Regions from separate parts of the Psychrobacillus sp. FSL H8-0484 genome, predicted to be linked through region 3. Evidence: a T-box and tRNA genes for the amino acid it is inferred to sense, from the RefSeq annotation. Region 3 holds a T-box; the other regions hold tRNA genes.

Region 1 (2,297 bases), 520 kb from region 3:
ATAAATTAAAATATCAAAAAGACATGCGCCATAGAGTGGAGAAACCTTATAATAATCAATATGTTTATCCTACTCTAGAAGTAGAATGTAAAGAAAGCAATGATGCTTTAAATAATATTCGTTTGCTTGGAATGCTTTTAGACCATAAGTTTTCAAGTTCAGTCGCTCTCAAATTGTACTATTTTAAAAACACAATATAACTCACAATTTATTGTTTTTGATTGTCTATAAAAAAATAAGACGGGTTAGGAAACCCGTCTTATTTTTTACGATTATAGAATTTTATAAACTTTGTGTATAACGTTGATACCGGTGGCCGGGGTCGAACCGGCACATCCAGAGGATACGGGATTTTGAGTCCCGCGCGTCTGCCAATTCCGCCACACCGGCAAAAATACTAGGCAGTTATTTAAAAATTGGAGGCGGCAACCGGATTTGAACCGGTGATAAAGGTGTTGCAGACCTGTGCCTTACCACTTGGCTATGCCGCCATATAAATTGGAGCGGAAGACGAGGTTCGAACTCGCGACCCCCACCTTGGCAAGGTGGTGTTCTACCACTGAACTACTTCCGCAAATAAACTGGGGTACCTGGATTCGAACCAGGGCATGACGGAATCAAAATCCGTTGCCTTACCGCTTGGCTATACCCCAATGGGGCGACTGATGGGAATTGAACCCACGAATGCCGGAATCACAATCCGGTGCGTTAACCACTTCGCCACAACCGCCACAAATAAAAAAAGAGTTAACAAATTAGGAATATGGGGCGACTGATGGGAATTGAACCCACGAATGCCGGAATCACAATCCGGTGCGTTAACCACTTCGCCACAACCGCCATTATTCAAGTTAACTTTATAGTTGGCAGGGGCAGTAGGAATCGAACCCACATCAAAGGTTTTGGAGACCTCTATTCTACCGTTAAACTATGCCCCTAAAATAAAAACTGGTGGAGGGGGACGGATTCGAACCGCCGAACCCTAAGGAGCGGATTTACAGTCCGCCGCGTTTAGCCACTTCGCTACCCCTCCACTAAACAGTGGTGCCGAAAAGAGGACTTGAACCCCCAACCTACTGATTACAAGTCAGTTGCTCTACCAATTGAGCTATTTCGGCGTATATATGGTGGCTCAGGACGGAATCGAACCGCCGACACAAGGATTTTCAGTCCTTTGCTCTACCGACTGAGCTACTGAGCCACATATGTATTTTTTAAAAAATGGCGGTCCCGACCGGGATCGAACCGGCGATCTCCTGCGTGACAGGCAGGCATGTTAACCGCTACACCACGGGACCATTTGGTTGCGGGGACAGGATTTGAACCTGTGACCTTCGGGTTATGAGCCCGACGAGCTACCGAACTGCTCCACCCCGCGATAATAATATAATGAACTGTTTAAAATAATGGTGGAGGATGACGGGCTCGAACCGCCGACCCTCTGCTTGTAAGGCAGATGCTCTCCCAGCTGAGCTAATCCTCCAAAATGCTGGTTTTATTCTTTTGAAAAATAAATGGTGACCCCTACGGGATTCGAACCCGTGTTACCGCCGTGAAAGGGCGGTGTCTTAACCGCTTGACCAAGGGGCCATTATGTAGTAATGAAAGTTATCTGGCGGAGAGCAAGGGATTTGAACCCTTGAGACAGTGTTACCCGCCTACACGATTTCCAATCGTGCTCCTTCGGCCACTCGGACAGCTCTCCAAAAATGGCTCCGAAGGTAGGACTCGAACCTACGACCAATCGATTAACAGTCGATTGCTCTACCACTGAGCTACTTCGGAATGTTATTATGCCCAGCGACGTCCTACTCTTGCAGGGGGAAACCCCCAACTACCATCGGCGATGAAGAGCTTAACTTCCGTGTTCGGTATGGGAACGGGTGTGACCTCTTCTCCATCATCACTAGACATATTAATTTGAAAGACAAGATTTATTATATCATAACTATAACTTTATTGCAATAGTTTTTTTAAAAAAATCTTTTTTATTCTTTCAAAACTGGATAAAAGACATTGAATTCTTCAAATTCTATTTTGGTTAAGTCCTCGATCGATTAGTATTCGTCAGCTGCACGTGTCGCCACGCTTCCACCCCGAACCTATCTACCTCATCGTCTTTGAGGGATCTTACTTACTTGCGTAATGGGAAATCTCATCTTGAGGGGGGCTTCGTGCTTAGATGCTTTCAGCACTTATCCCGTCCACACATAGCTACCCAGCGATGCTCTTGGCAGAACAACTGGTACACCAGCGGTGTGTCCATCCCGGTCCTCTCGTACTAAGGACAGCTCCTC
Region 2 (2,297 bases), 830 kb from region 3:
GTATTCCTCCGTATTATTGTGTTGGTGGACCTTGCAGGACTCGAACCTGCGACCGGACGGTTATGAGCCGTCTGCTCTAACCAACTGAGCTAAAGGTCCTTAAGATGGCGGCAGAGGGAGTCGAACCCACGACCTTTCGGGTATGAACCGAATGCTCTAGCCAGCTGAGCTACGCCGCCATGATATTTTTTATAATTTAATATTATTTGGTGGAGCCTAGCGGGATCGAACCGCTGACCTCCTGCGTGCAAGGCAGGCGCTCTCCCAGCTGAGCTAAGGCCCCAAATGTAATAATAACTGGTCGGGAAGACAGGATTCGAACCTGCGACCCCTTGGTCCCAAACCAAGTGCTCTACCAAGCTGAGCTACTTCCCGATATATATGGCGCGCCCGGCAGGAGTCGAACCCACAACCTTCTGATCCGTAGTCAGACGCTCTATCCAATTGAGCTACGGGCGCTTAAATTCTTTTTTTAAAAAATGGTGCCGAGGACCGGAATCGAACCGGTACGGTAGTCACCTACCGCAGGATTTTAAGTCCTGTGCGTCTGCCAGTTCCGCCACCCCGGCACTTAAATGAATCTTTGGAGCGGAAGACGAGGTTCGAACTCGCGACCCCCACCTTGGCAAGGTGGTGTTCTACCACTGAACTACTTCCGCTCGGTTATTAAATTAAATGGTGCGGGTGAAGGGAGTCGAACCCCCACGCCTTGCGGCGCTAGATCCTAAGTCTAGTGCGTCTGCCAGTTCCGCCACACCCGCATACATAATTCACTTAAAAGTGATGAGCCATGTAGGATTCGAACCTACGACCCTCTGATTAAAAGTCAGATGCTCTACCAACTGAGCTAATGGCTCGAAAGAAATGGTGCCGGAGAAAGGACTTGAACCCTCAACCTACTGATTACAAGTCAGTTGCTCTACCAGTTGAGCTACTCCGGCAGGAGTAAATATATGGTGGAGGATGACGGGCTCGAACCGCCGACCCTCTGCTTGTAAGGCAGATGCTCTCCCAGCTGAGCTAATCCTCCTGGGTAATATAATTCATAACAAGTTACTATTATGTACTTATCGCAAGCCCAGCGACGTCCTACTCTTGCAGGGGGAAACCCCCAACTACCATCGGCGCTGAAGAGCTTAACTTCCGTGTTCGGTATGGGAACGGGTGTGACCTCTTCGCCATCATCACTAGACTTGAATAATTAATGAAAGACAAGTTTTATTATAACAACTGTGTAGAAAATTACAAGTATTTTTTTAAAATAAAATTATTCTTTCAAAACTGGATAAAAGACATTGAATTCTGTAAATTCTAATTTGGTTAAGTCCTCGATCGATTAGTATTCGTCAGCTGCACGTGTCGCCACGCTTCCACCCCGAACCTATCTACCTCATCGTCTTTGAGGGATCTTACTTACTTGCGTAATGGGAAATCTCATCTTGAGGGGGGCTTCGTGCTTAGATGCTTTCAGCACTTATCCCGTCCACACATAGCTACCCAGCGATGCTCTTGGCAGAACAACTGGTACACCAGCGGTGTGTCCATCCCGGTCCTCTCGTACTAAGGACAGCTCCTCTCAAATTTCCTACGCCCACGACGGATAGGGACCGAACTGTCTCACGACGTTCTGAACCCAGCTCGCGTACCGCTTTAATGGGCGAACAGCCCAACCCTTGGGACCGACTACAGCCCCAGGATGCGATGAGCCGACATCGAGGTGCCAAACCTCCCCGTCGATGTGGACTCTTGGGGGAGATAAGCCTGTTATCCCCGGGGTAGCTTTTATCCGTTGAGCGATGGCCCTTCCATGCGGAACCACCGGATCACTAAGCCCGTCTTTCGACCCTGCTCGACTTGTAGGTCTCGCAGTCAAGCTCCCTTCTGCCTTTACACTCTTCGAATGATTTCCAACCATTCTGAGGGAACCTTTGGGCGCCTCCGTTACACTTTAGGAGGCGACCGCCCCAGTCAAACTACCCGCCTGACACTGTCTCCTACCCGGGTTACGGGTATGGGTTAGAATTTCAATACAACCAGGGCAGTATCCCACCGACGCCTCCTCCGAAGCTGGCGCTCCGGGCTCTAAGGCTCCTGCCTATCCTGTACAAGTTGCACCAAAATTCAATATCAAGCTATAGTAAAGCTCCACGGGGTCTTTCCGTCCTGTCGCGGGTAACCTGCATCTTCACAGGTACTATAATTTCACCGAGTCTCTCGTTGAGACAGTGCCCAGATCGTTACGCCTTTCGTGCGGGTCGGAACTTACCCGACAAGGAATTTCGCTACCTTAGGACCGT
Region 3 (2,297 bases):
ATTGAGAAAGACAATCGTATTTGTTTGGAAAGATCGGGCTGTTCCCGTTACCCAAAAAAATAGAAAAGTGTTGACCATTCGGAATCTATTGAATATAATAGAAAAAATATTTATAAAGCATTGAAAGCGAAGAAAAGGACACGAATCATTATTTATTTCTTATCAGAGAACAGGGTGAATGGCTGAGAGCCCTGAAGAAAAAAGAATGATTTACCACCTTGGAGCTATTATGGGGAAAGCGAAACTGTGATTATCCATAATCGGGAGAACCCGTTATCTTTTTTATGAGAGCAATACGATTTTTTTGTATTGCAAAATTAGGGTGGAACCACGACCACACTCGTCCCTTTACTGGGATGGGTGTGGTCTTTTTGTATTTAAAATAAATAAAGTAAATAAGCGAAGAACAGGACATGAATTATCTAATATTTTCTTATCAGAGAACAGGGTGAAATGCTGAGAGCCCTGAAGAAAAAAAGATGATTTACCACCTGGGAGCTATTATGGGGAAAGCGAAACTGTGATTATCCATAATCGGGAGAACCCGTTATCTTTTTATGAGAGCAGTACGATTTTTTGTATTGCAAAATTAGGGTGGAACCACGACCACACTCGTCCCTTTACTGGGATGGGTGTGGTCTTTTTGTATTTAAAAATAAATATAGTAAAATAAGCGAAGAACAGGACATGAATTATCTAATATTTTCTTATCAGAGAACAGGGTGTAATGCTGAGAGCCCTGAAGAAAAAAAGATGATTTACCACCTGGGAGCTATTATGGTGAAAGCAAAACTGTGATTATCCATAATCGGGAAAACCGTTATCTATTATGAGCGCAATGCATCTTTGTGTTGCAAAATTAGGGTGGAACCACGACCACACTCGTCCCTTTACTGGGATGGGTGTGGTCTTTTTTAATATAAATTTAGGAGGAATTAAAATGTCAGCAAAAGCAGAAGAAAGAATAAGTCATCAGAAGTTAGGTCAACAATTAGAGTTATTTATGTCTAGTGAAGAAGCACCGGGAATGCCGTTTTATTTGCCGAAGGGCATGGTGTTGCGCAATGAGCTTGAAAATTTATGGAGAATTAAGCATCAAAGGGCGGGATACCAAGAAATTAAAACTCCCATTATGATGAAGCAAGAACTTTGGGAGCAATCAGGTCATTGGGATCATTACCATGAAAATATGTATTTCTCCAATGTCGATGAACAAAAATATGCGATTAAACCAATGAGCTGCCCAGGTGCACTACTCATTTTCAACAGTAAGAGAAGGAGTTATAGAGAGTTGCCTGTTCGTTATGCAGAGCTTGGCTTAGTTCACCGTCATGAGTTATCTGGATCGTTAAATGGCCTTTTAAGAGTTCGTGCATTTACACAGGATGATGCGCATCTTTTCGTGAGGGAAGATCAGATCGAAAGTGAAATAGATAAAGTGCTCGATTTAGTAGATGAATTTTATTCAGAGTTTGGTTTTAGTTACAAAATAGAGCTCTCCACTCGACCAGCAGATTTCATGGGTTCGGTCGAAGTCTGGGATCAAGCAGAGCAAGCACTTGAATCAGTATTAAAGAAAAAACAGCTAGATTATCAAGTAAATGAAGGAGACGGGGCATTCTACGGACCGAAAATCGATTTTCATATTTTAGATTCACTTGGACGCAGCTGGCAATGTGGCACAGTGCAACTAGATTTCCAAATGCCTGAAAAGTTTAGCTGTCAATATATTGATGAGGACAATCAATTGAAACAACCAATAATGATTCACCGAGCGATTTATGGATCTATCGAACGTTTCATAGCAATTCTGTTAGAACATTTCCAAGGGAGTTTCCCTCTTTGGTTAGCACCTGTTCAAGTGAAAATTTTACCAATCGCAGATGCGCATGTTTCGTATGCAGAAGAAGTAAAACGCAAGCTTGAACAAGATGGATATCGAGTAGAAATTGATAATCGAGTGGAGAAAATCGGCTTGAAAATTCGAGAAGCCGCACTCCAAAAGCATCCATATATGCTGATTGTGGGAGATCAAGAAATGGAGAAAGATGTGGTCTCTGTGAGAAAACATAAAGTAGGTAGTATTGGGGAAATGAACATGAGTGAGTTAATTGAGCATTTAAAAGTTGAAAAAAGGGTTTAATCTAATAAAGGATCGCCCCCTAATTTATGATATTGAAAAGGATTTTTTACCATCCTTAACGAATGAAACTAAATGGGGGGGATTTTGTGAGAAAGTGGATCCTTTTATTTATAGGGGTTGCTGTGTTAGCCGGAAATAGTTGGGCGATATATGA

What was found. A T-box is a leader RNA that pairs with one kind of tRNA and senses whether it is charged. The one in region 3 lies ahead of thrS (threonine--tRNA ligase), so its partner is inferred to be a tRNA-Thr.
Region 1: it has a tRNA-Thr gene. The T-box ahead of thrS (threonine--tRNA ligase) is inferred to sense a tRNA for this amino acid. The anticodon was not compared.
Region 2: it has a tRNA-Thr gene. The T-box ahead of thrS (threonine--tRNA ligase) is inferred to sense a tRNA for this amino acid. The anticodon was not compared.

The regions. Positions count from the first base shown of each region.
Region 1 covers NZ_JBBOSZ010000001.1:3,338,986-3,341,282, forward strand. The annotation lists tRNA gene MHH81_RS16365 (tRNA-Leu) at 308-390, opposite strand; tRNA gene MHH81_RS16370 (tRNA-Cys) at 418-491, opposite strand; tRNA gene MHH81_RS16375 (tRNA-Gly) at 500-574, opposite strand; tRNA gene MHH81_RS16380 (tRNA-Gln) at 582-653, opposite strand; tRNA gene MHH81_RS16385 (tRNA-His) at 655-730, opposite strand; tRNA gene MHH81_RS16390 (tRNA-His) at 765-840, opposite strand; tRNA gene MHH81_RS16395 (tRNA-Trp) at 865-938, opposite strand; tRNA gene MHH81_RS16400 (tRNA-Tyr) at 950-1,033, opposite strand; tRNA gene MHH81_RS16405 (tRNA-Thr) at 1,043-1,118, opposite strand; tRNA gene MHH81_RS16410 (tRNA-Phe) at 1,126-1,201, opposite strand; tRNA gene MHH81_RS16415 (tRNA-Asp) at 1,223-1,298, opposite strand; tRNA gene MHH81_RS16420 (tRNA-Met) at 1,302-1,378, opposite strand; tRNA gene MHH81_RS16425 (tRNA-Val) at 1,408-1,483, opposite strand; tRNA gene MHH81_RS16430 (tRNA-Glu) at 1,516-1,590, opposite strand; tRNA gene MHH81_RS16435 (tRNA-Ser) at 1,614-1,705, opposite strand; tRNA gene MHH81_RS16440 (tRNA-Asn) at 1,711-1,785, opposite strand; rRNA gene rrf (5S ribosomal RNA) at 1,796-1,911, opposite strand; rRNA gene MHH81_RS16450 (23S ribosomal RNA) at 2,038-2,297, opposite strand, start outside.
Region 2 covers NZ_JBBOSZ010000001.1:3,029,002-3,031,298, forward strand. The annotation lists tRNA gene MHH81_RS14755 (tRNA-Ser) at 1-10, opposite strand, end outside; tRNA gene MHH81_RS14760 (tRNA-Ile) at 23-99, opposite strand; tRNA gene MHH81_RS14765 (tRNA-Met) at 106-179, opposite strand; tRNA gene MHH81_RS14770 (tRNA-Ala) at 208-283, opposite strand; tRNA gene MHH81_RS14775 (tRNA-Pro) at 299-375, opposite strand; tRNA gene MHH81_RS14780 (tRNA-Arg) at 383-459, opposite strand; tRNA gene MHH81_RS14785 (tRNA-Leu) at 481-569, opposite strand; tRNA gene MHH81_RS14790 (tRNA-Gly) at 585-659, opposite strand; tRNA gene MHH81_RS14795 (tRNA-Leu) at 677-761, opposite strand; tRNA gene MHH81_RS14800 (tRNA-Lys) at 785-857, opposite strand; tRNA gene MHH81_RS14805 (tRNA-Thr) at 866-941, opposite strand; tRNA gene MHH81_RS14810 (tRNA-Val) at 955-1,030, opposite strand; rRNA gene rrf (5S ribosomal RNA) at 1,077-1,192, opposite strand; rRNA gene MHH81_RS14820 (23S ribosomal RNA) at 1,317-2,297, opposite strand, start outside.
Region 3 covers NZ_JBBOSZ010000001.1:3,855,325-3,857,621, reverse strand. The annotation lists T-box leader at 121-351, shown strand; T-box leader at 394-623, shown strand; T-box leader at 668-893, shown strand; gene thrS (threonine--tRNA ligase) at 941-2,143, shown strand; gene MHH81_RS18970 (GNAT family N-acetyltransferase) at 2,230-2,297, shown strand, end outside.